DNA from 2 places in the Streptomyces sp. NPDC088147 genome. Region 2 is predicted to be linked to the other one. Evidence: predicted binding sites of a transcription regulator. Region 2 holds the regulator's gene; the other holds the start of a gene.
The links. Region 2 encodes HrcA, which represses chaperone genes, less so after heat shock. Its sites were predicted from a motif close to TTNGCACTCNGNNNNNCNGAGTGCNAA; they were not measured.

Region 1 (14,735 bases), on a different contig from region 2:
CTCGACCGCCGCCCGCAGGGGTGTGAACAAGGTTTCCCCGGCTTCGGCGAGACCGCCACCGATGATCAGCGTCCGGGGGTCGAGCAGGGTGAGCGCGGTGACCAGTCCGGCGGCGAGCGCGTCGACCGCGTCCAGCCAGACCCGTACCGCCGCGGGGTCGCCGGATTCCACGGCCTTCGCGCAGTCGGCGGCGTCCGCCTCCGGGTCGCCGCTCGCCGCCGCCCAGGCGCGGGTCACGGCCGCGGCGGAGGCGAGGGTCTCCAGACAGCCGCGCTGCCCGCAGCCGCAGTCGGGCCCGTCGGGACGGACCACGACATGGCCGATCTCGCCCGCGTACCCGTGCGCGCCGGCCTCGATGGTGCCCGCGATGCCGATGGCCCCGGCGATCCCCGTGCCCAGCGGCACGAACAGGAACCGGTCGGCGCCCCCGCCCGCGCCGAGCCGCCCCTCGGCGAGCCCGCCGGTGCGCACGTCGTGCCCGAGCGCGACGGGCACGCCACCGAGCCGGGCGCCGAGAAGATCGCGCATCGGTACGTCGCGCCAGCCGAGGTTGGCGGAGTACACCGCGATACCGCGCTCGGCGTCGACGATGCCGGGCACGGCGACCCCGGCCGCGACGGCGCTCTCGCCGAAGTGCTCGATGCCGTACGCGCGCAGGTCCGCGGCGAAGCCGAGGACGGTCTCCACGACGGCCTCGGGCCCGCGCTCCCTGCCGGTCGCCCGCCGCGCCTGATACAGCAGCGCGCCGTCCGCCCCCACCAGGGCGGCTTTCATGCCGGTGCCGCCCACATCCAGGGCGATGACGTGTCTCACGTGAACAGTCTCGCGCGTAGACCCTTGAAAGGTCTAGTCCACTGTCCCGGATTGTTGAGTCTCCATACAAACGCGCGACCCGGATGAGCGATGGGACGGGCGTTGCCCAGATGGGACAGGCGTTGCCCAAGTGAGATCAACCCCAGGTGGACCCCAAACCTCCGGATGAGGGAAAATCACTTGCCTCTATAACAGTGCGTCACGGGGGACCGACCGGGGCCTTACGCGCAATCGAAGAACAAGGGCGGGAACACAGCCGTGCGACAGCGCTATCTGGGAATGACCGCGGCGATAGCCGCATGGGGCATGACGATGGCGCTGGCCGGCTGCGGCAGCACGGGAGGGTCCGAGGACGAGGTCACCCTCAAGGTCGTCGCCGCGGACTACGGCACCAACTCGGAGAACTCCTCGGAGAAGTACTGGTCCGCGCTCGCCTCGGCGTTCGAGTCCAAGAACCCCGGCATCAAGGTCGACGTCAACGTCCGCCCCTGGAAGACCGTCGACAGCGATGTCGCCACGATGGTCGAGGAGGGCGAGGCGCCCGACATCGCACAGGTCGGCTCGTACGCCAACTACGTGAAGCAGGACAAGCTTTACGCGGCCGACGAAGTGCTCTCCGTCCCCACGCAGGCGAACTTCCTCTCCCAGCTCTCCGACGCCGGCAAGGTCAACCGCGTCCAGTACGGACTGCCGTTCGTCGCCTCCACCCGGCTGCTCTTCTACAACACGAAGCTCTTCGACCAGGCCGGTCTCGACGCCCCGAAGAACTGGGACGACATCCAGGCCGACGCCGAGGCGCTCAAGTCCATCGGTGTGACCACGCCGTTCGCGCTGCCGCTGGGCTCCGAGGAGGCACAGGGCGAGACCCTGATGTGGCTGCTGAGCGGCGGAGGCGGCTACACGGACACCGCCGACGGCTCGTACAACATCGACTCGCAGCAGAACATCAAGACGTTCGAGTGGTTGCAGAAGCAGCTCGTCGGCAAGGGGCTGACCGGCCCCGTCGCCCCCGGGAAGCTCGACCGCGCCATCGCGTTCAAGGCGTTCACCAGCGGTCAGGTCGGCATGCTCAACGGGCATCCCTCCCTGATGGAGGAGGCCGCCAAGCAGGGCGTCAAGGTCGGGATGGTGCCGCTGCCCGGCGTCAACGGCAAGGCCAAGGCGTCCATGGGCGTGGCCGACTGGATGATGGCCTTCAAGCAGAACGGCCACCGCACGGCGATCGGCACGTTCCTGGACTTCGCGTACGACGACAAGAACGTGATGTCCTTCGCCGCGCAGTACGACCTGCTGCCGGTCACCTACAGCGCGAACGAGGCGATGGCGGCGGACCCGCAGTACGGGGACCTGCGCAAGTTCCTGGACGCGCTGCCCACCTCCGAGCTGCTCCCGTACGGCAAGAACTCGTGGGCGAGCGTGAGCGAGAGCTTCAAGAAGAACATCGGCAAGGCCGTCGAGCCCGGCGCCAGCCCGTCGAACGTCCTCGGGGGGATCGCCAGGGACGCGGCGGCGGCCGAGGCCGCCGAGTAGCGTGTGGTCATATGACCGCGCCTGAGCCCGCCGAGTCCGCCGAGCCCGGCGGTCCCGCCGCTCCCGCCGAGCCCTCGGGGCTGTCCGAGCGGGACCGCGCCGTACTCGCCATGGAGCGGCGCGGCTGGCCGGGGCCCGGCGCCAAGGAGCGGGCGATCAGGGAGGGGCTCGGCCTGTCGCCGACCCGCTACTACCAGCTGCTGGGCGCGCTGCTGGACGATCCGCTGGCGCTGGAGCACGACCCGGTGACGGTGAACAGGCTGCGGCGGATCAGGGACGAGAAGCGCCGCCGCCGTTAGGGCAGAGGCCGCCGGGGAAGCCCCATTGGCCGGACAGGCCCCCCGCGGCGGCGGGCGCCGATAGGCTCGGGGGCATGGGCAGCACCCCGTACCCCCTGCCGAAACCGGCCACCCCCGCAGGCGCCGACGCTCTGGCCGCGCTCCTCGCGCGGCCGGGCGAGGCCGTCGTCGCGTTCGACTTCGACGGCACCCTCGCCGAGATCGTCCCCGACCCCGAACAGGCCCGCGCGCACCCGCGCGCCGTCCCCGCCCTCGCCGCGCTCGCGCCGCACGTCGCGTCGGTCGCGGTCGTCACCGGCCGCCCGGCCGGGGTCGCCGTGCGGTACGGCGGCTTCGCCGGAGTGCCGGGCCTGGACCATCTCGTGGTCCTCGGCCACTACGGCGCCGAGCGCTGGGACGCCGTCTCCGGCTCCGTCCACACCCCCACCCCGCACGAGGGCGTCGCGGCGGCCCGCGCCGAACTCCCCGGCGTCCTCGACCGGTTCGGTGCCTGGCGCGGCACATGGATCGAGGAGAAGGGCCAGGCGGTCGCGGTCCACACCCGCCGCGCCTCCGACCCGCAGGCCGCCTTCGACGCCCTGCGCGACCCGCTCACCGAACTGGCGGCCCGCCACGGCCTGATCGTCGAACCGGGCCGGATGGTCCTGGAGCTGCGCCCGCCCGGCGTGGACAAGGGCGTGGCACTGCTGGAGTACGTACGCGAGGTCGGCGCCAGGACGGTCCTGTACGCGGGCGACGACCTGGGCGACCTCCCGGCCTACGCGGCGGTGGAGAAGCTCCGCTCGGACGGCTGCCACGGCCTGCTGATCTGTAGCGGCACGGAAGTACCCGAACTGGCCGAGCGCGCCGACCTGCTGCTGCCGGGACCGGCGGCGCTGGCGGACTTCCTGGCCGCGCTGGCGGAGGCGATGGCCTGAGAGACGGCCGGCGCGCCCGGTCCGGAGCCCCCCCGGGCGCGTCGGGCGCCGTCAGGCGCGCAGCGCCGTCAGCTGGTCCAGGAACCACTGCTTCGGCGGCAGCGCCGTCGCCGCCGCGGCCAGCCGCTTGGCGCGTTCCGCGCGCTCGGCGGCCGGCATGGTCAGCGCCTCGTGGAGGGCCGTCGCCGTGGCGCTGATGTCGTACGGGTTCACCACGAGCGCGTCCTCGCCCAGCTCCTCGTACGCCCCCGCCTCCCGCGACAGCACCAGCGCGCAGCCGCGCTCGGAGACGAGGGGGATCTCCTTCGCGACCAGGTTCATGCCGTCGCGGATCGGGTTGACCAGCGCCACGTCCGCCAGCCGGTAGGCGCCCAGGGAGCGGGCGAAGTCGTCCTGGACATGGAGGACGACCGGGACCCAGCCCTCCGTGCCGAACTCGGCGTTGATCCCGTCGGCCACCCGCTGGACCTCGGCGGTGTACTCGCGGTAGACCGCCAGGTCCTGCCGGGACGGGTAGGCGAAGGCGACATGGACGACGCGTTCGCGCCATTCGGGACGGTCGGTCAGCAGCAGCCGGTAGGCGAGCAGCCCGCGCACGATGTTCTTCGACAGTTCCGTACGGTCCACCCGGACGATGGTCTTCCGCTCCTCGCCCGCGCTCGTACGGCCGATCTGCCCGCGCAGGGTGACGATCCGCTCGTCCACGTCGGGGCGGTGCGCGCGCTCGCGCAGGAAGTCGCCGTCCGCGCCGAGGCCGTGCACACCGATCGCGGTGTTGCCCGTGCCGCCCAGCAGCTCCGTACAGCACGCCGTGAAGGCGTTTGCCCACCGGTGCGTCAGGAAGGCCGCGCGGTCCGCGCCGAGGATGCCGCGCAGCAGCTGGCGCGCGATGTCGTCGGGCAGCAGCCGGAAGTAGTCCACCGGCGCCCAGGGCGTGTGCGAGAAGTGCCCGATCCTCAGGTCGGGGCGCAGGGCGCGCAGCATCCCGGGCACCAGCGCCAGGTGGTAGTCCTGCACCAGCACGGCCGCGCCGTCGGCCGCCTCGTCGGCCAGCGCCTCCGCGAAGGCGCGGTTGTACGTCTCGTACGACGCCCACCGCGCGCGGAACTCCGGGCCGAACGACGGCTCCAGCGGGGTCTGGTAGAGCAGGTGGTGGACGAACCAGAGCGCGCTGTTGGCGACGCCGTTGTACGCGTCCGCGTACACCTCCGGCGCGATGCCCAGCATCCGTACCCGCTGGCCGCCGGTGTCGCCGGTGTCGAGCCGGCCGCCCGTGCGCCGTACCGCCTCGCGGTCGCCGTCCCCGAGCGCCGCGCACACCCACACCGCGTCCGCGTCCTGCCCGATGGCCGACAGGCCGGACACCAGCCCGCCGCCGCCCCGCTTGGCCTCCAGCGCGCCGTCGTCGCGCAGCGTGTACGAGACGGGGCCGCGGTTGGACGCGACGAGGACCTGGGCCTGGGAGGGCGGCTCGGTAACCATGTGCCGAAACCTAGCCCGTCACGGAAACGCTCAAACGTACGGACGCGGCCATGTCGGCGGCTGTGTCGACCGTCACGGAGGCGGCACCGCCGTCAGTCCCGCCGGCGTCACGGGGACGCCACCGCCGTCAGCCCCGCCACCGTCACGGAGGCGCCACCGCCGTCAGTCCCGACGGCCGCGCAGGGCGGCCAGCGCGACCACCCCGGCGCCGCTCAGCGCGAGCACCACCCCGCCCAGCAGCCACAGTCGCTCGGTGGCGCTTCCCGCCCCGGCCATTCCCGCCTCGGCCAGGTGCGCGTGCACGGCGGCGGCCAGCGGCCCGGTCAGCGCTCCAGCCCACACATGATTCATGCCCATAACCGGGCAATCTAGATAATTCACATGATCGCACTCCGTTACGCCGCGCGTCCGGCCGTGTACTCCGCGATCTCCCGCACCGGCGGCCGTTCCTCCGTGTCCACCGCGTGCGTACGCGGCACGAAACCGTGCTCGCCGCGCTCGAACTGCGTCAGCTCCGGCCGTACCAAGTGCGCCCGGGACAGCCTCAGCTGCGCCGTACGGTAGATCGCCGCGGCCATCCGCCCCAGCGCCCGTTCGTCCTGGTGGCGGTGGATCCGCACCCCGACGTCGACCTGCCCCAGCGCGTCGAGACCCGCCGTGTGCAGCGCGTCCACGAGCAGCCCCAGCTCCACGCCGTACCCGACGGGGAACGGCAGCCGTTCCAGCAGCGAGCGCCGCGCCGCGTACTCACCACCGAGCGGCTGTACGAAACCGGCCAGCCGGGGCCAGTGCAGATTGAGCAGCGGCCGGGCCACCAACTCGGTCACGCGCCCGCCCTGACCGCCCTGGCTCCCCCGACCTTCCTGGCTCCCCTGGCCACCCTGGCTCTCCCGGTCTCCCTGACCGGGGTGTCCAGCCGCGGGCTGGAGCAGCGGGCGGTCGTACATCGCCTTGACGAACTGCACGTCCTGGTCGGTCAGCAGCGGCCCCACGATCCCCGACACGAAATCGGCCGAAAACCTCCGCAGATCGGCGTCCACGAAGCACACGACCTCGCCGCTCGTCACCAGCAGCGACCGCCACAGCACCTCGCCCTTGCCGGGCAGGGCCGGCAGCCGCGGCAGTATCGCGTCCCGGTGCTCCACGCGCGCTCCCGCCGCCTCGGCGACCGCGGCCGTACGGTCGGTGGAACCGGAATCGACCACCACCAGTTCATCGACGAGCCGCACCCGCTCCATCAGTTCGCGCCGGATCACGGACACGATCTCGCCGACCGTCTCCTCCTCGTTCAGCGCCGGAAGGACCACACTCACCGTCGTCCCGCGCGCGGCCTTCGCCACCATCAGCCGGTCGAGCGGGCGGTCGGCCACGGACCAGGAACGCCTGGTCAGCCAGTGCTCCACCTCTTCCAGCACGGTCGGTACTCCCTGTGCGTGTGCCATGAACGTGATCCATCTCGCGGTGCGGACCACTATCTCAACCGTCCGTTCCTTCGGTTACAGTCTTGAACAACACGAATGACCCACGCATGCCGGGGGTCGTTACGTGGAAAAACGCACCGGACCCCGGGTCCGGTGCCATAGCGCTCATCCAGAGGGACTGAGGGAACGGCCCGTTGAAGTCCCGGCAACCCTCCCGCCGACCATTCGAGGTCACGGTGGGGAAGGTGCCAATTCCGTCTCGTGGCGAAGTACGTCGCGAGGAAGATGAGGAGAAAGGGCCTCGCCTCCATGGCTGTGCAGACCGCCGAACAGAACACCGGCTCCGACACCGGCGCCGTTGATCTCGGACCCGCCGCCGCACTCTCGTGCCGCGAATGCGGACAGCGCTTCGACCTCGGACCGATCTTCGCCTGCGCCGACTGTTTCGGGCCGCTCGAAGTCGCGTACGACCTGCCGAGCGGCACCCCCGAAGAGCTGAAGAAGCGCATCGCCGAGGGCCCGGACAACATCTGGCGCTACGCGCCGCTGCTGCCCGTCCCCGCCGACGTGGCCACGAAGCCCAACATCAACCCCGGCTTCACCAAGCTCGTCAAGGCCGACAACCTCGCCCGTGAACTGGGCGTCACCGGCTCCCTCCACATCAAGGACGACTCCGGCAACCCGACGCACTCCTTCAAGGACCGTGTCGTCGCCATCGCCGTCGAGGCCGCCCGCGCCTTCGGATTCACCACGCTCTCCTGCTCCTCCACGGGCAATCTGGCCGGTGCCGTCGGCGCCGCCGCCGCCCGCGCCGGCTTCCGTTCCTGCGTCTTCATCCCGCACGACCTGGAGCAGGGCAAGGTCGTCATGGCGGCGGTGTACGGCGGTGAACTCGTCGGCATCGAGGGCAACTACGACGACGTCAACCGCTTCTGTTCCGAGCTGATCGGCGACCCGCTCGGCGAGGGCTGGGGCTTCGTCAACGTCAACCTGCGCCCGTACTACGGCGAGGGCTCCAAGACGCTGGCGTACGAGATCTGCGAGCAGCTCGGCTGGCGGCTGCCCGACCAGATCGTCGTCCCGATCGCCTCGGGCTCGCAGCTCACGAAGATCGACAAGGGTCTCCAGGAACTGATCAAGCTCGGTCTGGTCGAGGACAAGCCGTACAAGATCTTCGGCGCCCAGGCCGAGGGCTGCTCGCCGGTGTCCACCGCCTTCAAGGCCGGACACGACGTCGTACGGCCGCAGAAGCCGGACACCATCGCCAAGTCCCTGGCGATCGGCAACCCGGCCGACGGCCCGTACGTCCTGGACATCGCCCGCCGTACCGGCGGCGCCGTCGAGGACGTCACCGACGAGCAGATCGTCGACGCGATCAAGCTGCTGGCGCGCACCGAGGGCATCTTCGCGGAGACGGCCGGGGGTGTGACCGTCGGCGTGACGAAGAAGCTGATCGAGGCCGGTGTCCTCGACCCGGCGCTCACCACCGTCGTCCTGAACACCGGCGACGGCCTCAAGACGCTCGACGCCGTCGCCCCGACGACGGGCCCGACGGCGACCATCCGCCCGAGCCTGGACGCGTTCCGCGACGCCGGCCTGGCCGGCAGCTGACGACCACCACGACGTTTCCGACGTTTCGGAAGACGGAAGGCAGAACACCACCATGAGCGTCAACGTCCGCATCCCCACCATTCTCCGTACGTACACCGGCGGCAAGGCCGAGGTCGCCGCCGAGGGGGCGACCCTCTCCGAGGTCATCCAGTCCCTGGAGGCCGACCACCCGGGCATCGCCGGCCGCGTCCTGGACGACCAGGGCAAGCTGCGCCGCTTCGTGAACGTGTACGTGAACGACGACGACGTCCGCTTCGAGCAGGGCCTGGAGACCGCCACCCCGGCCGGCGCCGGCGTCTCGATCATCCCCGCGGTCGCCGGAGGCTGACGCGCCGGATTTGCTCCGCTCTGTGACTGGAACGGCCCCCTCCGTGAGAGAAGCGGAGGGGGCCGTTCTACATGGTTGAGCGGGGTACAGTATGGGAACGCCCCGCTGTCGCCGCCGTCGAAGGCATGCGAGAACGCGACAACATGAGGCCGATGTCGGAGTGCCGTATGCGCCGTAGGTGCGCTTTGCCCGGCCCGACTTGCCCTGGAACGCTGGGAATTCATCTCTATGTGTGTTCGGCCATGCCCAGAATTCTCGTCCGATTGACCTGTTGCAGAGGGCAGTTGGGCAGATACATTCAGCCGCGGTCGACGCGTTCCGGCGCGAAGTGTGGCCCCGTGCAAGGGCCAGTAATAGGGGAGTTAGGCATGGCTCAGGGCACCGTCAAGTGGTTCAACGCGGAGAAGGGCTACGGCTTCATCGCGGTAGACGGTGGTGCGGATGTATTCGTCCACTACAGCGCGATCCAGATGGACGGTTACCGCACCCTTGAAGAAGGTCAGCGAGTGGAGTTCGAGATCTCGCAGGGCCAGAAGGGTCCGCAGGCGGACATGGTCAAGCTCGCCGTCTGATCCCGGCGCGATCGGCCACCGACGCACTGACGTACACGTACTCACGCCGAAGGGTCCGCATCCCGAACAGGGGATGCGGACCCTTCGGGCGTTCCCGGTGCCCCCGTCTCCATGGTCATGGGCGGCGCGGGCACCGGGCGGCGGGGGTCATGGGAGCTTGCACTCTCGGGGGTCGAGTGCTAATCATTGGCGTTAGCACTCTGCAAGTGAGAGTGACAACTTAAGGACCGGGTCGGTGAGGCCCGAAGAGCCGGTGGGGCAAGGAACCGCCCGGCTCTCAGGCCGTCCGTCGCGGGCGCCAGCACGGTCCGTGAGCAATCCTTCCCCAAGCTCTCAACTGCGTTCGAGCAGGGGAGACCCCATCCGTCCGGGAGGACCACTTCACATGGCCAAGATCATCGCGTTCGACGAGGAGGCACGGCGCGGTCTCGAGCGCGGGATGAACCAGCTCGCCGACGCCGTCAAGGTCACCCTTGGCCCCAAGGGCCGGAACGTCGTCCTCGAGAAGAAGTGGGGCGCCCCCACGATCACCAACGATGGTGTGTCCATCGCCAAGGAGATCGAGCTCGAGGACCCGTACGAGAAGATCGGCGCCGAGCTGGTCAAGGAAGTCGCCAAGAAGACGGACGACGTCGCCGGTGACGGTACGACCACCGCCACGGTGCTCGCCCAGGCGCTGGTCCGCGAGGGCCTGCGCAACGTGGCCGCCGGCGCCAACCCGATGGCCCTCAAGCGCGGCATCGAGAAGGCCGTCGAGGCCGTCTCCGGTGCCCTGCTGGAGCAGGCCAAGGACGTGGAGACCAAGGAGCAGATCGCTTCGACCGCCTCCATCTCCGCCGCCGACACCCAGATCGGCGAGCTGATCGCCGAGGCCATGGACAAGGTCGGCAAGGAAGGCGTCATCACCGTCGAGGAGTCGCAGACCTTCGGTCTCGAGCTTGAGCTCACCGAGGGCATGCGCTTCGACAAGGGCTACATCTCGGCGTACTTCGCCACCGACATGGAGCGTATGGAGGCGTCCCTGGACGACCCGTACCTCCTGATCGTCAACTCCAAGATCGGCAACGTGAAGGACCTCCTTCCGCTGCTGGAGAAGGTCATGCAGTCGGGCAAGCCCCTGCTGATCATCGCGGAGGACGTCGAGGGCGAGGCGCTGTCGACCCTGGTCGTCAACAAGATCCGTGGCACCTTCAAGTCCGTCGCCGTCAAGGCCCCGGGCTTCGGTGACCGCCGCAAGGCCATGCTCAACGACATCGCCATCCTCACCGGCGGCACGGTCATCTCCGAGGAGGTCGGCCTCAAGCTGGAGAACGCCGGCCTGGACCTGCTGGGCCGCGCCCGCAAGGTCGTCATCACCAAGGACGAGACCACCATCGTCGACGGTGCCGGTGACAGCGACCAGGTCGCCGGGCGGGTCAACCAGATCCGCGCCGAGATCGAGAACAGCGACTCGGACTACGACCGCGAGAAGCTCCAGGAGCGCCTCGCGAAGCTGGCCGGCGGCGTGGCCGTCATCAAGGCCGGCGCCGCGACCGAGGTCGAGCTCAAGGAGCGCAAGCACCGCATCGAGGACGCGGTGCGCAACGCCAAGGCCGCCGTCGAGGAGGGCATCGTCGCCGGTGGTGGCGTGGCTCTGCTCCAGGCTTCCTCGGTCTTCGAGAAGCTTGAGCTGACGGGCGACGAGGCGACCGGCGCGCAGGCCGTCAAGCTCGCGCTGGAGGCCCCGCTCAAGCAGATCGCCGTCAACGGTGGTCTTGAGGGCGGCGTTGTGGTGGAGAAGGTCCGCAACCTGCCGATCGGTCACGGCCTGAACGCCGCGACCGGCGAGTACGTCGACATGATCGCCGAGGGCATCATCGACCCCGCGAAGGTGACGCGCTCTGCCCTGCAGAACGCCGCCTCCATCGCGGCGCTGTTCCTCACCACCGAGGCTGTCATCGCCGACAAGCCGGAGAAGGCCGGCGCGGCCCCGGCCGGCGGCGGCATGCCGGGCGGTGACATGGACTTCTGAGCCTGACGGCTCGGACCTGGTCCATGGTCTGAAGTGACCGAGGGCGGTACCCCTTCGCGGGGGTGCCGCCCTCGGGCTTTTCCGTGAGGCTTCGTCAGCGGGTGTAGTCCTTGAGCTTCTCGGTTTCCAGGGTGATGGAGACGGGGTGGGGGAGTTTGACCGTGGCGCCGTACGAGTGTGACGCGCGGCTCAGGTATGTGCCCTTGTGCGGTTCGGTGTAGACGACCAGCTCTTCGGCGTCCCGGTCGACGAGGAGATAGACGGGGATGCCGGTGGCTGCGTAACCGTCGCGCTTCTCGACGCGGTCACGGAGGTCTGTGTCGCGATCGTGGGACGTGACCTCGACCGTCATGAGGACGCCATCGGCGGGCGCCCACTCGCCCTGACCCACGAAGTGGTCGAGGGGCGCCAGGGCTCCGTCCGGGCGGGCGCGGCCGTTGCGGTAGGACTCGGTGAGGAGCCCCTGCTCCGGGTACAGCGCGAGTTCGGGACGATGCTGCATGCACTGCCGCAGGAGCCACATGACGATGGCTCCGTGATCGCCGTCGGGCACCGGCTTGACCTCTAGCTTTCCGTTGATGAATTCGAGTCGTACGGTCTCGGGCGCGCCGCGTTCGAGTTCTTCGAAGTCCTCGACTCGCATCTGCGGCCTCGCCTGGCGGCTTGAGCTGGGGGTCATGGTGTCGCCTCCTCCCCTCCATGGTGCCCCGGTTTCATGGCGGCGGATCGACTGGATTGGTCATGTACGGGTCCTTTCGGGTGGGTGGGTCGCCGCCGAGCGGGCCTCGGCGACGCGGGCCCGGACCTGGGCGGGGGATAGCCGGGAGGCAGGGCGTACGGGGACGGGCTCGCCCCGGCACGGGCCGCACTCGCCGTCCGTGAGTGCCTCGGGACGGCCGGGGGCGCCGCACTTCGCGCACTCCAGGACCCGCAGTGGCGGGCGTGGCGCGCGGATCCGCTCCGGTGGGAGCTTGGACGTCAGCCGTACGCGGGCGAGCGCCGCCGGGTGGTGGACGACGGCGGGGAGTCCGGCGGTGAGGGCGTGCAGGATGTCCCTCTCGGTGGCGCCCCGTTCGAACCATGGCGTGGTCAGCGGCTCCAGGGCCGCGCAGTCGGCTGCCGACAGCGACATCACCGGCGCGCTGCGGCCGAGCGCGGCGAGCAGGATGAAGGCGCGCGAACGGGTCGGCGGGTCCGAGGTGTTGGCCCGCGCGTCCGCGGTGGCCAGGTCGCCGGAGACGAACGCCGCCCACCAGCCGTTGTCCCGCGCGGTACGGGAGAACCACGTACGCGTCACCCAGCGCATGCCGTCCGGCCCGGAGAGGTGTTCCTTGCCGCGCCGCAGATGCCCGGCCACCTGGAGGCGGCGGAGCGCGGTACGCAGGGCGCACTGCCCGTACGGGAGCACCTTGGCGAGGGCCTTCACCGAGATGTCCGTGCCCTCGGGCAGCCGGTCGAGGAACGCGGCGACGGCGGCCTCGCGCGGCGGCAGGTGCGCGAAGTCGTCGGCCCTGCGGGGCTGTTGACCGGGTGTCGAACGCTTGCCGTAGCCGGGGGACGCCATCGGGGGAGAAGAGGGTGAAGCGGGCGAGGCCGCGTGCGTCTCGGGCGCGGCGGCACTAAGGTGGCTCTCAGCCATGGGATCGCTTTTCTTTGGGTGTCGATCTTGTTGGTTAGGCCCTCGCCAGATGTCGCAAGCATCGGCGGGGGCCCGTTTTGTGCTCTGTGCGGCACGCTAAAGCGTCGCGACCCTGCGTGGCAAGTCGGTCACGAAAAGTCAACCCCCCAGGCAGGGAGGGTGGGTGGGGAGAGACCCGCCTTCCATTCCTTGGAAAGAGGGCTCGGACCCTGAGGCTTGAGCCCCGGGCCGTGAGGAAGTTTTTCGGCGGCGGGCGCAACCCCGGCGGGTGTCGCACGTCTGGTGGGTTGAAGGCGCCCTTCAGCTGATGTTCCAGACCGTGTAGTCGTACAGTTCGGGAGAAACTCATGTCGTCGCACGCCAAACCGAACCGCCGTTCCCTCCGCCGGGGCATGGGCGCCGCCATCGGTGCCGCGCTGCTGCTGGGTGGCGGTTTCGCCACGCAGGCCGTCGCCGACTCCGGCGAGAAGAAGCCGTCCCCGGTCGCGCCGGACGTCGTCGACGACGGCACGTCGGCCGGTGAGGCCAAGGCGCCGAAGGCCGTCGCGCCGGAGGTGGTCGCCGAGGGCAAGCCGGGCGGTGAGGTCAAGGCGCCGGAGGCCGTCGCGCCGAAGGTGGTCGCCGAAGGCAAGCCGGGTGGTGAGGCCGTCGCGCCGAAGGCCGTCGCCGAGGGCGTGGCGCCTGAGGCCGTCGCCGAGAGCGTGCCCGCCGCCGAGGGCAAGGCGCCGAAGGTCGTCTCCGAGGGCCGGCCCGCCTCGGTGAAGTAAGCGGCGGGGGCAGCGCCATGGGGCGGGCCGGCCAACCCCCGGGCCGCCCGCCCCTCCCGCAACGGAACGAGGTCCATGCAGTACGCCATCCCCGCACCGCCGCCCTGGTGGTCCCGCCTGCTCGCCCGCATGTCCCCGGCCGAGGACATGCCGACGCGGGGGCGTCACCCGCGGGCACTCGGTACGACGCCGCACCACGACGAGCCACGGCCCACCCTGGCCGAGCTGTACCGGGCGCGGCGACTCGACATGGTGCGGCTCGCGCTCTTCCTGGTGGACGATCTGCACACCGCCGAGGACGTCGTGCAGGACGCCTTCGCCGCGGTCTGCCGTCATCACGGCACCTCGCTCGACGGGCTCCAGGACCCGGCGGCCTACCTGCACACCGCCGTGGTCAACGCGGCCCGCTCCGTACTGCGCAGACGCCGCACCGCCCGTGGCCACACCCCGCCCCATGAGGGATACGGGCCGCCCGTGGACGAGGGGCTGCTGCTCGCCGAGGAACACCGTCAAGTCCTCGACGCACTCGCCCAGTTGACCCGGCGCCAGCGCGAGGTGCTGGTGCTGCGCTACTGGTCGGAGCTGACCGAGGCGCAGATCGCGAAGACACTCGGTCTGTCGCGCGGCACCGTGAAGTCCACCGCGAGCCGTGCGCTGGACGCGCTGGAGAAGAAGCTGGAGGTGGTCCGATGAAGCAGGATGCCGAGGACCGCCGCCTCGCGACCGAGGACCGGCTGCGTGCCGCGCTGGCCGCGCGCGCCGCGCTCATCACACACCGCGACCTGCGGCACGACGCACCCCCGGAGGGACGCGGCTGGAGTGTGCGCCGGGTGCGCGGGATCGCCCTCGCCGGACTCGGTGTGGCCGCCGCGGTGGTGGCCGTCTACCTGGCGGCGCTGCTGCCCGGCGGCCCGCGCGAGCCCGCTCCGGTGCCGCCCGCCCGAACCCCGGGCATCACCGAACCGTCGGCGGCCACACCCGAGGTCGAGGTGCGGCCGGGCGAGCAGGGGTCCGCACCGGGCGAGCGCGGATCCGCACCCAACGAGCGGGGATCCGTACCGGACGAGCGGGGATCCGCACCGAGTGAGCCGGGCGTCGTATCGAGCGAGCAGGGTGTCCTGCCGTCGGGACGACCGTGAGCGTAGGCGGCAAAAAGGGCAGAGCCATTGTCAGAGGCGGCCCGTAGGATCACACGCGTATTCGATCTTTTGGGGCGGCTGTTCGGGCCGCCCGCAGGAACCTGGGGGGTTCTGATGCGCGAAAGAGCGCTCACCATGGCTGCCGTCTGCGCGGCCGCCATGCTCGGTGTCACCGCCGTGGCACCGGTCGCCGGCGCCGCGCCGGT
Region 2 (14,735 bases):
GGCCGCGCCGAGGCGTCCAGCTTCAATGTCGCCGACCGCGCCGTGGAGGGCAGGACCGCCGAGGCCCTCGAAGCGCTGCGCTGGTCGCTGTCGACCGGTGTGGCGCCCGTGCTGATCACCAGCGCCCTCGCCCAGGGGGTACGGGCCATCGGCAAGCTCTCCTCCGCGCGCGGCGGCCGGCCCGCCGATCTCGCGCGGGAGCTGGGGATGCCGCCGTGGAAGATCGACCGGGTGCGCCAGCAGATGCGCGGCTGGACCCCGGACGGTGTGGCGACGGCGCTGCGGGCGGTCGCCATCGCCGACGCGGGCGTCAAGGGCGGCGGTGACGACCCGGAGTACGCGCTGGAGAAGGCGGTCGTCGCGATCGCCCGCGCCGCCCGCTCCCACCGTTAGCCGCAGCCGCAGCCGCAGCCGCAGCCGCAGCCGCAGCCGCGAGAGAGCGGTAGGTACGGCGAAGGCCCCGGTGACCCGTCCTGGGGAGGACGGGGCCGGGGCCTCGACGTCAAACCTGGTGAACTCGCACCCGCGTGGCGAACGCAGTCGCGTGCGAGCTCGGGGACGCCGGTCAGGAGCGGTAGAGAGGGCCCGCTGAGTCCCGTCCGGCGGTCAAATCAAGAGAGCGCTCAGCCCTGGAGGGTGGCAACCTTGGCAGCCAGCGCCGACTTCTTGTTGGCGGCGGCGTTCTTGTGGATGACACCCTTCGAGGCAGCCTTGTCGAGCTTGCGGGACGCCTCACGAGCGGCCAGCGAGGCCTTCTCGACGTCGCCCGCGGCAGCGGCCTCACGGGCCTTGCGGATCGCGGTCTTGAGCGACGACTTGACAGCCTTGTTGCGCAGGCGTGCCTTCTCGTTGGTCTTGTTCCGCTTGATCTGGGACTTGATGTTCGCCACGAAAGAGCCTTTTCAGGTTCGGTGAATCTTGACTGAGCCGTCCCGCGCCGAGACGGCACGAGACACAGCTGTCCAGGCTACCAGTCACCCTCCGACCGGCCCAAACCGGGCGCAGTCCCGTACCCGTGGGACGATGGAGCCTACGTATCGATCCGAGTCGACCCGAGACGAGACGCCGCGCGTCTCAAGAATCAGGACCCTGCGTGCCCGCGACCCCTCTCCACGTGCCCGAGCCGAGCCGTACGGACCCGGCGCTGCTCCGCAACTTCTGCATCATCGCGCACATCGACCACGGCAAGTCGACGCTCGCCGACCGGATGCTCCAGCTGACCGGAGTGGTCGACCAGCGGCAGATGCGCGCTCAGTACCTCGACCGCATGGACATCGAGCGCGAGCGCGGCATCACGATCAAGTCCCAGGCGGTCCGGCTGCCCTGGGCTCCTCGTACGGGTGAGGGCGAGGGCACGACGCATGTCCTCAATATGATCGACACGCCGGGCCACGTGGACTTCACCTATGAGGTGTCCCGTTCGCTGGCGGCCTGCGAGGGCACGATCCTCCTGGTGGACGCCGCCCAGGGCATCGAGGCACAGACCCTCGCCAACCTCTATCTGGCGATGGAGAACGACCTCACCATCGTCCCGGTGCTCAACAAGATCGATCTGCCGGCCGCCCAGCCGGAGAAGTTCTCCGAGGAGCTGGCGAACCTCATCGGCTGCCAGCCGGAGGACGTGCTCAAGGTCTCGGCGAAGACCGGCATCGGCGTGGACGTACTGCTCGACCGTGTGGTCAAGGACGTCCCGCCGCCGGTCGGGGTCGCGGACGCGCCCGCCCGCGCGATGATCTTCGACTCCGTCTATGACTCCTACCGCGGTGTCGTCACCTACGTACGTGTCATCGACGGCCAGCTCAACAAGCGTGAGCGGATCCGGATGATGTCCACCGGCGCCACCCACGAGCTGCTGGAGATCGGGGTCTCGTCGCCGGAGATGACCCCGGCCGACGGCCTGGGTGTCGGTGAGGTGGGCTACATCATCACCGGCGTGAAGGACGTACGGCAGTCCAAGGTCGGTGACACGATCACCACCCTCAACAAGGGGGCGACCGAGGCGCTCGGCGGCTACAAGGACCCCAAGCCGATGGTGTTCTCCGGCCTCTATCCGCTGGACGGCTCGGACTACCCCGAGCTGCGCGACGCCCTCGACAAGCTCCAGCTCAACGACGCGGCCCTGGTCTACGAGCCGGAGACCTCCGCGGCCCTCGGCTTCGGCTTCCGTGTCGGCTTCCTGGGGCTGCTGCACCTCGATGTGATCCGGGAGCGGCTGGAGCGCGAGTTCGGCCTCGATCTGATCGCCACCGCCCCCAACGTGGTCTACCGCGTGCTGATGGAGGACGGCAAGGAGCACACGGTCACCAACCCGAGCGAGTTCCCCGAGGGCAAGATCGACTCGGTGCACGAGCCGGTCGTACGGGCCACGATCCTCGCCCCGAGCGAGTTCATCGGCTCGATCATGGAGCTGTGCCAGGCCCGTCGCGGCACCCTGCTCGGCATGGACTACCTCTCCGAGGACCGCGTCGAGATCCGCTACACACTGCCCCTCGCCGAGATCGTCTTCGACTTCTTCGACCAGCTGAAGTCCAAGACCCGGGGCTACGCCTCGCTCGACTACGAGCCCACCGGCGAGCAGACCGCCCAGCTCGTCAAGGTCGACATCCTGCTCCACGGCGACAAGGTGGACGCCTTCTCCGCCATCACCCACCGGGACCAGGCGTACGCGTACGGCGTGCGGCTGGTCGCCAAGCTGCGCGAGCTGATCCCGCGGCAGGCCTTCGAGGTGCCCATCCAGGCGGCCATCGGCTCCCGGGTCATCGCCCGCGAGACGATCCGCGCCATCCGCAAGGACGTCCTCGCCAAGTGCTACGGCGGTGACATCTCCCGGAAGCGCAAGCTGCTGGAGAAGCAGAAGGAGGGCAAGAAGCGGATGAAGATGGTCGGCAGTGTGGAGGTCCCGCAGGAGGCCTTCATCGCGGTGCTCTCCAGCGACGAGTCCGGCGGCAAGGCGAAGAAGTAGAAGCAGTAGCAGAAGCAGTAGCGGATGCGGCAGAAGCAGCAGCAGCGGCGAAAGCGGCGAAAGCAGCAGCGGACGCGGCAGAAGCAGCCGAGCGTGATCCACGGATGAGGCTGATCCACGGACAGGACGGGCCCCGCGCCGTGGCGCAGGGGCCCGTTCGCGTCACCCGCGCCCCCTGGGGCGGGCTCGTTTTGAAGCGGCGCCCCGTTGCCCCTTACGTACCGGGCGGGTGGCCTCTAGTCTGATCACTGATCCTAGTTACTCGTCGGTTAGTTACTCGCCAGTCACACAAATCAGGTCAGTCACGCAGCGCTGCCGCGGGCCCGGAGGATGTCGTGAGCGACACACAGAACTTGATCGAGAACCGGCCGCCCTCCGTGGCGACCCTCTTCATTGAGCGCGTGAGCGCCACGCCGGACGCGGAGGCCTACCGCTTCCCCGTACCCGCGCCGGCCGGCCAGGGCCCCGACGAGTGGCGCTCCCTGAGCTGGAGCGAGGCCGCGGAGCGGGTGTACGCCATCGCCGCCGGTCTGATCGCGCTGGGCGTACGGCCCGAGGAGCGCGTCGCGCTCGCCTCGTCCACCCGCGTCGAGTGGATCCTCGCCGACCTCGGAGTGATGTGCGCGGGCGCCGCGACCACCACGGTCTACCCCTCGACCAACACCGAGGAGTCCGGGTACATCCTCGCCGACTCCGAGAGCCGGGTCCTGATCGCCGAGGACGCCGCCCAGCTCGCCAAGGCGCGCGAACGCCGCTCCGAGCTGCCGCGTCTCGCGCATGTCGTCGTGATCGACGCCGCCGACGCGCTCCCCGCCGAGGGCGACCCGGAGGGCTGGGTGCTCTCCCTGGCCGATCTGGAGGCGCGCGGCACGGAGTATCTGGTCACCCACCCGGAGGCGGTCAAGGAACGCGTCGGTGCCATCACGGCCACCCAGCTCGCCACGCTGATCTACACCTCGGGCACCACCGGCCGGCCCAAGGGCGTCCGGCTGCCGCACGACAACTGGTCGTACATGGCCAAGGCCACCGCCGGCACCGGACTGATCACCAAGGACGACGTCCAGTACCTGTGGCTGCCGCTCGCCCATGTCTTCGGCAAGGTGCTGACCTCCGGGCAGATCGAGGTCGGGCATGTCACCGCCGTGGACGGGCGCGTCGACAAGATCATCGAGAATCTGCCGGTGGTCCAGCCGACGTATATGGCGGCCGTGCCGCGGATCTTCGAGAAGGTCTACAACGGGGTGGCGGCCAAGGCGCGGGCCGGCGGCGCCGCCAAGTACAAGATCTTCCAGTGGGCGGCCGGGGTCGCCCGCGAGTACGCCAAGGTCTCCCAGGACAACTTCCGGCGTACGGGCACGGCCTCCGTACCGTTCGCGCTCGGCGCCAAGCACAAGGCCGCGGACGCGCTCGTCTACGCCAAGCTGCGCGAGGCGTTCGGCGGCCGGCTGCGCGCCGCGGTCTCCGGCTCCGCCGCGCTCGCGCCCGACATCGGGTACTTCTTCTCCGGCGCCGGGATCCACATCCTGGAGGGCTACGGCCTGACCGAGTCCAGCGCCGCCAGCTTCGTCAACCCGGGGGAGGCGTACCGCACCGGCACGGTCGGCAAGCCGCTGCCCGGCACCGAGGTACGGATCGCCGACGACGGCGAGATCCTGCTGCGCGGCCCGGGGATCATGGCCGGATATCACGGGCTGCCGGAGAAGACCGCGGAGGTCCTGGAGCCCGACGGCTGGTTCCACACCGGCGATATCGGCGAGCTGTCCCCCGACGGCTATCTGCGGATCACCGACCGCAAGAAGGACCTCATCAAGACGTCGGGCGGCAAGTACATCGCCCCCGCCGAGGTCGAGGGCCAGTTCAAGGCGGTGTGCCCGTTCGTCTCCAACATCCTGGTGCACGGCGCGGACCGTAACTTCTGTACGGCGCTGATCGCGCTCGACGAGCCCACCATCCTCGGCTGGGCCGCCGAGAACGGCCTGGCGGGCAGGACATACGCCGAGGTCGTCGCCTCCCCGGCGGTCGAGCGGCTCATCGCCGGCTATGTGAAGCGGCTCAACGAGGGCCTCCAGCGCTGGCAGACCATCAAGAAGTTCCGGCTGCTGCCGCGCGATCTGGACATCGAGCACGGCGAGCTGACGCCGAGCCTCAAGCTCAAGAGGCCGGTGGTGGAGCGGACGTACAAGGACCTGATCGAGGAGATGTACGCGGGCTCCCGGGAGTCCTGAGGACGGCCGTCCGGCCGGGGTCCAGCGGTCTACTGGCCCCGGCCGCGCCGCAGTTCGTCCAGCGTCTCCCCGATGCGGGCCAGCTGCTTCCCCACCGAGTCGAGGACGGCCGGGTCGCCCCCGCGCAGTTCGTCCTCGATCGACGCCAGCCGGTCCGTGATCTCCCCCAGGTGCTCCTGCTCGCGGGCCAGCAGCCGTTCCAGCTGGCGGTTCTTGCGGTGCAGATCGAGGAACACGCTGACCTTGGCGCGGAGCATCCACGGATCGAAGGGCTTGGTCAGGAAGTCCGCCGCCCCCGTGGCGTAGCCCCGGAAGGCATAACCGCTGTCGGACTCCGGACCGTTGAGGAAGATGATCGGAATGTCCTTGGCCCGGTCGAGCCGCTTGATCCGGTAGGCGGTCTCGAAGCCGTCCATGCCGGGCATCCGGACATCCAGCAGGATCAGCGCGAACGGCTCCCGCAGCAGCGCCTGGACGGCCTCCTCGCCCGAACGGGCCCGTACGAGCGGCTCGTCCAGCGAGGCGAGGACCGCTTCCAGCGCGACGAGGTTGTCCTCCAGGTCGTCGACGAGAAGGATGCTCGCGCGGTCCGTGGTGGCTGTTGTCCTGCTCATCCCGCTCCCCTTGTCCGGCCCCCCGTGTTCCGGCCAGGGAGGCAAGAATGCTCTGCGCGAAGCGTTTTGGCACGCCGTTTCGGCGGTTTCCTCGTGTCGCCGCCCAGCCGGCCGCGCTTCTCACCCGTACCACCGCACATATGGCAGGCGAGCTTCCGGTTCATGGTCAAATCTTGTCCACTTCCATGACTCGGCGCGTATGACCGGGCTCCGTCTGTCACTCTGTCGGGATCGTAAGCGGCACAACGTCAGAACCGGATCAGGAGCCGCAGTGGGGCGCATTCCGATCCCGCGCGAGACCCTTCATCTCCCGGCATCCCAGGTGCCATTACGGAGGGACACGCGGTCGACATCACGTACCAGTCTGCCCGGCAACCCGCTCGCCCCGTCCGCCGCGCGCCGCTTCACCCGCGCGGCGCTCGCGGACTGGACCAGCCTCGGGCTGCTCACCACCTGTACCTTCTGCCAGGGCGACGAGGGCTGCTCCCCGGGGGAACACAGCACCGATCTGCTCGCGGACGACGCGGTGCTGATCGTCGACGAACTCGTCACCAACGCGGTGGTGCACGCGGGCACCACCGTCGAGCTGCTCTGCCGGCTCGAGGACCCGGGCGAGGACGTCCCGGGGACTCCGGCGGGAGAGGACGAGGAACCCGCGGCGCTGGTCCTGGAGATCTCGGACCACCACCCCGCGCGCGCCATACAGAGCGACCCGGCGGGGCAGGGACCGGCCGGCACCCCCGAATACGGACGCGGGCTCCAGCTGGTCGCCGCGCTCGCCGAGCGCTGGGGCATCACCTATCGCTCCGGGCTCAAGACCGTCTGGGCGCGCCTCCCGCTCGCGGGCCGGGACCCGGGACAGGACCAGGGGACCGAGCCCGCCCTGCGGCGCGGGCTGCGCGCCGCCGAGATCCTCGCGCCGGCGACCCGTCGTACGGTGCGCGACGACCCCGAGTGGACCGGCCGGGGCGCCCTCTCGTTCCTCGCCGAGGCGTCCGAACTGCTCGCCGGGCAGCTGGACGAGGATCTCGTCGCGGCGCTCGCCGGACAGCTGCTGGTGCCACGGCTCGCGGAGTGGTGCGCGGTCTGGCTGGACGGCGAGGGCGGGCAGCAGGGCGCGGCGCCCCGGCTCGCGCGGGTCTGGCACGCGGACGAGGCCGGGATCGAGCCGCTGCGCCGGATCCTGGAGAAGGAGCCGCCACGGCTGCCGGTCTCGCCGAGGGGCGGCCCGGTGCGGATGCCGTGGCCGGGCGAGGGCTCCGGGGCGGGGACCGGTTCCGGCGCCGGACCCGGCGCGGTGCTCGCCTGCCGACTGGTCGCGAACGGGCGCGCGCTCGGCACACTGGTGCTCGGCAGGCCGGGACAGGACCCGGTCCCCGACGAAGTGACCGCGCTCATCGAGGACTTCGCGCGCCGCGTCGGCCTCGCGATCGGCGCGGCCCGCCGCTACACCCGTCAGGTCACCATCAGCCGGGTCCTGCAACGCGGTCTGCTGCCCAGCCAGGTGGCGCGCATCCCGGGCATCGCCAGCTCGCTGGTGTACGAGCCGAGCGACGACGGTCTGGCGGGCGGCGACTTCTACGACGTCTTCCCGTGCCCGCCGGGCGACCGCTGGTGCTTCATGCTCGGCGACGTCCAGGGCAGCGGTCCCGAGGCCGCCGTCGTCACCGGCCTGGCCCGCCCCTGGCTGCGGCTGCTCGCCCGCGAGGGCTACCGCGTGGGCGCGGTCCTCGACCGGCTGAACCGGCTGCTCCTGGACGACGCGACGGAGGCGGCCGAGTCCGCGTCCCTGAGGGGCGCCGCGTCCTCTCCGTCGGCTCCGTCCTCTCCGCCTGCGGCGTCTGTGGCGTCCGTGGCGTCCGTGGCGTCCTCCCCGTCCGCGACGCCGTCGTCACCGTCCGAGGGCGGCCAGGCCCGCTTCCTGTCCCTGCTGTACGGCGAACTGATGCCGCTCCCGGGCGCGGGCGGCGCCGTACGGTGCACCCTCGCCAGCGCCGGCCATCCGCTGCCGCTGCTCCTGCGGCCGGACGGGACGGTACGCGCGGCGGCGGAGCCGCAGCTGCTGCTCGGGGTCGTGGAGAAGGTCGCGTACGAGAGCAGCACCTTCGACCTGGAGCCCGGCGACACCCTGCTCTGCGTCACCGACGGCGTCACGGAGCGCCGCTCCGGCCGGCGGATGCTCGACGACGGAGACGGCCTGGCGCGGGCCCTCGCGGGGTGCGTGGGGCTGACGGCGCAGGGCGTCGCGGAGCGGATACGGCAGACCGTGCACGACTTCGACGAGACACCGCCGGAGGACGACGTGGCGCTGCTGGTGCTCCAGGCGACCTGAGCGGGACGCGTCCCGTACGCGACCGGGACCCGGGTGGACCGGCGCCGACCGGTCCACCCGTCGACCGGTGCCGACCGGTGCCGGCCGGTCCACCTGTCGACCGGTTCCGACTGGTGTCGGCCGGCGCCGGCCGGTCCACCTGTCGCGTACGGGACACTGGGGGTATGCCTTCCGCACTGCCCGACGGTGACCCCATGCCCGAGACCGGCGCGCTGCCCCCGCACGCCCTCGCGGGCGCGGCGGACCGGCCCCTCGGCTTCTACCTGCACGTTCCGTACTGCGCGACCCGCTGCGGCTACTGCGACTTCAACACGTACACGGCGACCGAGCTGCGCGGCTCGGGCGGTGTCCTGGCCTCCCGTGACAACTACGCGGAGACGCTCGCCGACGAGGTCCGGCTGGCCAGGAAGGTGCTGGGCGACGATCCGAGGCAGGTCCGCACGGTGTTCGTCGGCGGCGGTACGCCGACCCTGCTCGCGGCGGCCGATCTCGTACGGATGCTGGGGGTGATCCGCGACGAGTTCGGGCTCGCGGACGACGCCGAGATCACCACCGAGGCGAATCCGGAGTCCGTGGATCCGGCGTATCTGGCGGCCCTGCGGGAGGGCGGGTTCAACCGCGTCTCCTTCGGGATGCAGAGCGCGAAGCAGCACGTACTGAAGGTCCTGGACCGTACGCACACCCCCGGACGGCCCGAGGCGTGCGTCGCGGAGGCGCGCGCGGCGGGCTTCGAGCACGTGAACCTCGATCTGATCTACGGCACGCCGGGGGAGACCGACGACGACTGGCGCGCGTCGCTCGCGGCGGCGGTGGGGGCCGGGCCCGACCATGTCTCCGCGTACGCGCTGATCGTGGAGGAGGGCACCCAGCTGGCCCGGCGCATCCGGCGCGGCGAGGTCCCGATGACGGACGACGACGAGCACGCGGACCGGTATCTGATCGCGGACGAGATGCTGGCGGAGGCGGGCTTCTCCTGGTACGAGGTGTCCAACTGGGCGACCTCGGAAGCGGCCCGCTGTCTGCACAACGAGCTGTACTGGCGCGGCGCGGACTGGTGGGGCGCGGGTCCGGGCGCCCACAGTCACGTCGGGGGCGTGCGCTGGTGGAACGTGAAGCATCCGGGCGCGTACGCGGCGGCGCTGGCGTCGGGACGGTCGCCGGGCGCGGGGCGGGAGATCCTGGCGGCGGAGGACCGCAGGGTGGAGCGCATCCTCCTGGAGCTGCGGCTGTCCGACGGCTGCGATCTGTCTCTGCTGGCCCCCGCGGGGCTGGCGGCGGCGGGGCGTGCGGTCGGGGACGGGCTGCTGCGGCGGGGGCCGTACGAGGAGGGGCGGGCGGTGCTGACGCTGCGGGGGCGGTTGCTGGCGGACGCGGTGGTCAGGGACCTGGTGGACTGACGGCGGCGCGCGTGACACGGGGTACGGGCACGGCGCGTGCCCGCACCGCACCCCGTGGCGTGTGCGGGCGGCGACCCCGAAGCGGACGCGAATCGGTCCGCGAACCGGCGGGCTCCGCCTGCCCGCACCGGCGAACGATGTCGCCTACGCGGCGGGCCGGGACGGGCACGGTCCCGTCACACGTCACCGCCGGCGGTGACGAAGTCGATCAGTTCCTCCACCCGGCCCAGCAGCGCCGGCTCCAGGTCTCTGTACGTCCGTACCCGCGAGAGGATGTGCTGCCACGCCGCCCCCGTGTTCTCCGGCCAGCCCAGCGCGCGGCACACGCCCGTCTTCCAGTCCTCCCCCCGCGGCACCGCCGGCCACGCCGCGATGCCCACCGAGGACGGCTTCACCGCCTCCCAGACGTCGATATAGGGGTGCCCCACCACCAGGACGTCCGCGCCGGTCACCGCGGACGCGATACGGGACTCCTTCGAGCCCGGTACCAGATGGTCGACCAGGACGCCGAGCCGCGCGTCCGGGGCCGGGGCGAACTCGGTGACGATGGCGGGGAGGTCGTCGATGCCGCCCAGGTACTCGACGACCACGCCCTCGACGCGCAGATCGTCGCCCCACACCTTCTCGACCAGCTCGGCGTCATGCCTGCCCTCCACGTAGATGCGGCCCGCCCTGGCCACGCGTGCGCGGACCCCGGGGACGGCCACCGAGCCGGAGGCGGTGCGGGCCGGGCGGGACGGGGCCGCCGTCGCCGGGCGGACCAGGGTGACCGGCCGGCCCTCCAGCAGGAAGCCCGCGGGCAGCAGCGGGAAGACCCGGTGTTTGCCGAAGCGGTCCTCCAGGGTGACCGTCGGACCCTCGGCGGTCTTCTCGCAGCGGATCACCGCGCCGCAGAAGCCCGTCGACACCTCCTCGACCACCAGATCCGGCTCGGCGGGCACCTCCGGGGCGGGTGCGGACTTCTTCCACGGGGGCGTCAGATCAGGGCTGTAGCTGCGCATTCGCAAGACGATAGGCCGGGCGCGGCACGGGCGCTACGACTCCCCTGCACGCGCGGCCAGCGCGTCCCGCTGCGCCCGGACGAACGCCGCGTCCACCACCGCTCCGTGCCCCGGCACATACAGCGCGTCCTCGCCGCCCAGCGCCAGCAGCCGGTCCAGGGCCGCCGGCCAGCGCGCGGGGAGTGCGTCGGGGCCCGCCTGCGGCTCGCCGGACTCCTCCACCAGGTCGCCGCAGAACACCACCGGAGGGGAGCCCGGCACCAGCATCGCGAGATCGTGGGCGGTGTGACCGGGCCCGGCGTTCACGAGCACGACCCCGAGGCCGCCCAGGTCCAGCGTCACGTCCCCGGAGACCGCGTGCCGGGGCGCCACCAGGAGACCGACCGCCTCGGCGGCTTCCCCGGCGGCGACCCCGTGGCGCACGGCGTCCTCGTACAGGCCCGTCGCGTCCCCGGTCAGCAGCTCGGCCACGCCCGCGGCCCCGTATACCTCGGCCCCGGCGAACGCGGCCGTCCCGAGCACATGGTCGAAGTGCGGGTGGCTCAGCGCGATATGGGTCACACACCGGCCGCCCAGGGGCATCCGGGCCCGGATCCCGGCGCCCTCGCGGAGCGTGGAGCCCGTGTCGTACAGCAGTGCCGCGTCGGAGCCGACGGCCAGTCCGGTCGTCGCGTCCCACCCCGGCAGCCGCAGCCGCCCCACCCTCGGGGCGAGACGTTCCCATCCGGACTCTTCCCAGGGGATGTTCGTGGGCACGTTCATACCGGGACGCTACGGGACGCTACCGGCAACGACCAGCGCGATGCCGGGGTAGCGTGGTCGGCTGCTCTTGCTAGCGGTGTACCCCACGGCCGTACACTGGCTGGGGGAGTGCTGGCACTCCTCCAGAGCGAGTGCCAAAGCCGGAACGACGGACGAGAGCTGGAGGTGTGCGCGATGCTCAGCGAACGCAGGCTGGAGGTGCTGCGCGCCATCGTCCAGGACTATGTCGGGACGGAGGAGCCGGTCGGCTCCAAGGCGCTCACCGAGCGGCACAAGCTCGGTGTCTCCCCGGCGACCGTCCGCAACGACATGGCGGTGCTGGAGGACGAGGGCTTCATCGCCCAGCCGCACACCAGCGCGGGCCGTATCCCGACGGACAAGGGATACCGGCTCTTCGTCGACAAGCTGGCGGGGGTCAAACCCCTGTCCTCGCCGGAGCGCCGTGCCATCCAGAACTTCCTGGACGGAGCCGTCGACCTCGACGATGTCGTGGGCCGTACGGTACGGCTGCTGGCGCAGCTCACCCGGCAGGTCGCCGTCGTCCAGTACCCCTCGCTGACCCGCTCGACGGTGCGGCATGTGGAGCTGCTGGCGCTGGCGCCCGCCCGGCTGATGCTCGTCCTGATCACGGACACCGGACGGGTCGAGCAGCGCATGATCGACTGTCCCGCGCCCTTCGGCGAGACCTCGCTGGCGGACCTGAGGGCCCGGCTCAACAGCCGGGTGGTCGGGCGTCGCTTCGCGGACGTCCCGCAGCTGGTGCAGGACCTGCCCGATTCCTTCGAGCAGGAGGACCGGGGGACCGTCACCACGGTGCTCGCGACCCTGCTCGAAACCCTGGTCGAGGAGACCGAGGAGCGGCTGATGATCGGCGGTACCGCCAACATCACCCGCTTCGGACACGATTTCCCGTTGACCATCCGGCCGGTGCTGGAGGCGCTGGAGGAGCATGTGGTGCTCCTCAAGCTGCTCGGCGAGGCCAAGGACCCGGGCATGACCGTACGTATTGGGCACGAGAACGCCCACGAGGGACTCAACTCCACGTCCGTCGTCGCGGTCGGCTACGGTTCGGGCGACGAGGCAGTCGCCAAACTCGGCGTGGTCGGACCGACCCGCATGGACTACCCCGGAACGATGGGAGCGGTACGCGCAGTGGCACGTTACGTCGGACAGATCCTGGCGGAGTCGTAAGTGGCCACGGACTATTACGCCGTACTCGGCGTGCGCCGCGACGCATCTCAGGACGAGATCAAGAAGGCATTCCGCAGGCTCGCCCGCGAGCTGCATCCGGATGTCAATCCCGATCCCAAGACGCAAGAGCGCTTCAAGGAGATCAACGCCGCCTACGAGGTGTTGTCGGACCCGCAGAAGAAGCAGGTCTACGACCTCGGCGGCGACCCTCTCTCGCAGAGCGGAGGCGGGGGCGCGGGCGGATTCGGAGCCGGTGGCTTCGGCAACTTCTCCGACATCATGGACGCGTTCTTCGGTACGGCGTCGCAGCGCGGCCCGCGGTCGCGGACGCGGCGCGGCCAGGACGCGATGATCCGGCTGGAGATCGACCTCAACGAGTCGGCCTTCGGTACGACCAAGGACATCCAGGTCGACACGGCCGTGGTCTGTACGACCTGTTCGGGCGAGGGCGCGGCGCCGGGCACCTCGGCGCAGACCTGTGACATGTGCCGCGGCCGCGGTGAGGTCTCGCAGGTCACCCGGTCCTTCCTGGGCCAGGTCATGACCTCGCGGCCGTGCCCGCAGTGCCAGGGCTTCGGTACGGTCGTGCCGACGCCGTGCCCCGAGTGCGCGGGTGACGGCCGGATCCGGTCCCGCCGTACGCTCACCGTCAAGATCCCGGCCGGGGTCGACAACGGCACGCGTATCCAGCTCGCGGGCGAGGGCGAGGTCGGGCCCGGCGGCGGTCCCGCCGGTGATCTGTACGTCGAGATCCATGAGCTGCCGCACGCGGTGTTCCAGCGGCGCGGAGACGATCTGCACTGCACGGTCACCATCCCGATGACCGCGGCGTCGCTGGGCACGAAATGCCCGCTGGAGACGCTGGACGGGCTGGAGGAGATCGACGTACGTCCCGGCACGCAGTCGGGTCAGTCGATCCCGCTCCACGGCCGGGGCATCACGCATCTGCGGGGCGGCGGCCGGGGCGATCTGATCGTGCACGTCGAGGTGATGACCCCGTCGAAGCTGGATCCGGAGCAGGAGCGCCTGCTGCGGGAGCTGGCGAAGCTGCGCGGCGAGGAGCGGCCCACCGGCCAGTTCCAGCCCGGCCAGCAGGGGCTGTTCTCGCGGCTGAAGGACGCCTTCAACGGCCGTTGACGGTACGGGTTTCGGCGAATGGCCCGGGGACCGCTCCCCGGGCCATTCGCGTGGTCCCCCGGCCTGACGCCCGTGATCCGCCGCGCATTCCTCTGTCACATGCCCGACGCGGCACCGATTCGTAGCTGTCATACAAGGCATGGCACGATGCCTGCATGTCCTCCGCACTGACCGATCTCTGCCGGTATCCGATCGTGCAGGCCCCCATGGCGGGCGGCGCCTCCTGTCCGCAGTTGGCCGCGGCCGTCTCCGAGGCCGGTGGTCTCGGGTTCCTCGCCGCCGGGTACAAAACGGCGGACGGCATGTACGAAGAGGTCAAACAGTTGCGCGGGCTGACCGCCCGGCCCTTCGGCATCAATCTCTTCATGCCGCAGCCCCGCTACGCCGACCACGCGGCCGTGGAGGTGTACCGCAACCAGCTCGCCGGTGAGGCGACCTGGTACGAGACACCGCTCGGCGACCCCGACGCCGGACGGGACGACGGCTACGAGGCGAAGCTGGCGATACTGCTCGACGACCCGGTGCCCGTCGTGTCGTTCACCTTCGGCTGCCCGACCAGGACGACGCTCGACGCCCTCGCCCAGGCCGGGACGTACACCGTGGTCACGGTGACCACCCCCGAGGAGGCCCAGACCGCGCAGTGGTCCGGCGCCGACGCCGTCTGCGTCCAGGGTGTCGAGGCGGGCGGCCACCAGGGCACGCACCGCGACGACCCGGCCACCGACGCCGCGGGCATCGGGCTGCTCTCGCTGGTGACCCAGGTCAGGGAGGCCGTACAGCTGCCCGTCATCGCCGCCGGCGGGCTGATGCGCGGGGGCCAGATCGCGGGGGTGCTCGCGGCGGGCGCGGACGCGGCGCAGCTCGGCACGGCGTTCCTGGTGTGCCCGGAGTCCGGCGCGCACGCGCTGCACAAGCAGGCCATGACCAACCCGCTGTTCGTACGGACCGAGCTGACCCGGGCGTTCTCCGGGCGCCCCGCGCGCGGGCTCGTGAACCGCTTCATGCGCGAGCACGGCCCGTACGCCCCGCCCGCCTATCCCGAGGTCCATCACCTCACCTCCGGGCTGCGCAAGGCCGCCGTCAAGGTGGGCGACCCGCAGGGCATGGCGCTCTG

Region 1: a site for HrcA is predicted at 9,166-9,192, ahead of groL (chaperonin GroEL). Genes of this name have one in related genera too.

What each region holds. Positions count from the first base shown of each region.
Region 1 is NZ_JBIUSY010000005.1:505,868-520,602, reverse strand. Features, by position in the region: partial or broken gene ACIOGX_RS20295 (ROK family protein) at 1-813, opposite strand, end outside; gene ACIOGX_RS20290 (ABC transporter substrate-binding protein) at 1,093-2,343, shown strand; gene ACIOGX_RS20285 (DUF3263 domain-containing protein) at 2,355-2,642, shown strand; gene otsB (trehalose-phosphatase) at 2,717-3,559, shown strand; gene ACIOGX_RS20275 (trehalose-6-phosphate synthase) at 3,611-5,041, opposite strand; gene ACIOGX_RS20270 (hypothetical protein) at 5,204-5,398, opposite strand; gene ACIOGX_RS20265 (glucosyl-3-phosphoglycerate synthase) at 5,437-6,456, opposite strand; SAM riboswitch class I at 6,625-6,754, shown strand; gene thrC (threonine synthase) at 6,772-8,073, shown strand; gene ACIOGX_RS20255 (ubiquitin-like small modifier protein 1) at 8,126-8,401, shown strand; gene ACIOGX_RS20250 (cold-shock protein) at 8,770-8,973, shown strand; gene groL (chaperonin GroEL) at 9,359-10,984, shown strand; gene ACIOGX_RS20240 (Uma2 family endonuclease) at 11,079-11,663, opposite strand; gene ACIOGX_RS20235 (hypothetical protein) at 11,724-12,548, opposite strand; gene ACIOGX_RS20230 (hypothetical protein) at 12,971-13,390, shown strand; gene ACIOGX_RS20225 (SigE family RNA polymerase sigma factor) at 13,466-14,083, shown strand; gene ACIOGX_RS20220 (hypothetical protein) at 14,080-14,529, shown strand; gene ACIOGX_RS20215 (FG-GAP repeat protein) at 14,665-14,735, shown strand, end outside.
Region 2 is NZ_JBIUSY010000002.1:427,534-442,268, forward strand. Features, by position in the region: gene holA (DNA polymerase III subunit delta) at 1-393, shown strand, start outside; gene rpsT (30S ribosomal protein S20) at 624-890, opposite strand; gene lepA (translation elongation factor 4) at 1,094-2,962, shown strand; gene ACIOGX_RS07190 (AMP-binding protein) at 3,298-5,187, shown strand; gene ACIOGX_RS07195 (two-component system response regulator) at 5,217-5,801, opposite strand; gene ACIOGX_RS07200 (SpoIIE family protein phosphatase) at 6,073-8,133, shown strand; gene hemW (radical SAM family heme chaperone HemW) at 8,298-9,530, shown strand; gene ACIOGX_RS07210 (DUF3097 domain-containing protein) at 9,707-10,531, opposite strand; gene ACIOGX_RS07215 (MBL fold metallo-hydrolase) at 10,565-11,293, opposite strand; gene hrcA (heat-inducible transcriptional repressor HrcA) at 11,468-12,484, shown strand; gene dnaJ (molecular chaperone DnaJ) at 12,485-13,621, shown strand; gene ACIOGX_RS07230 (nitronate monooxygenase) at 13,777-14,735, shown strand, end outside.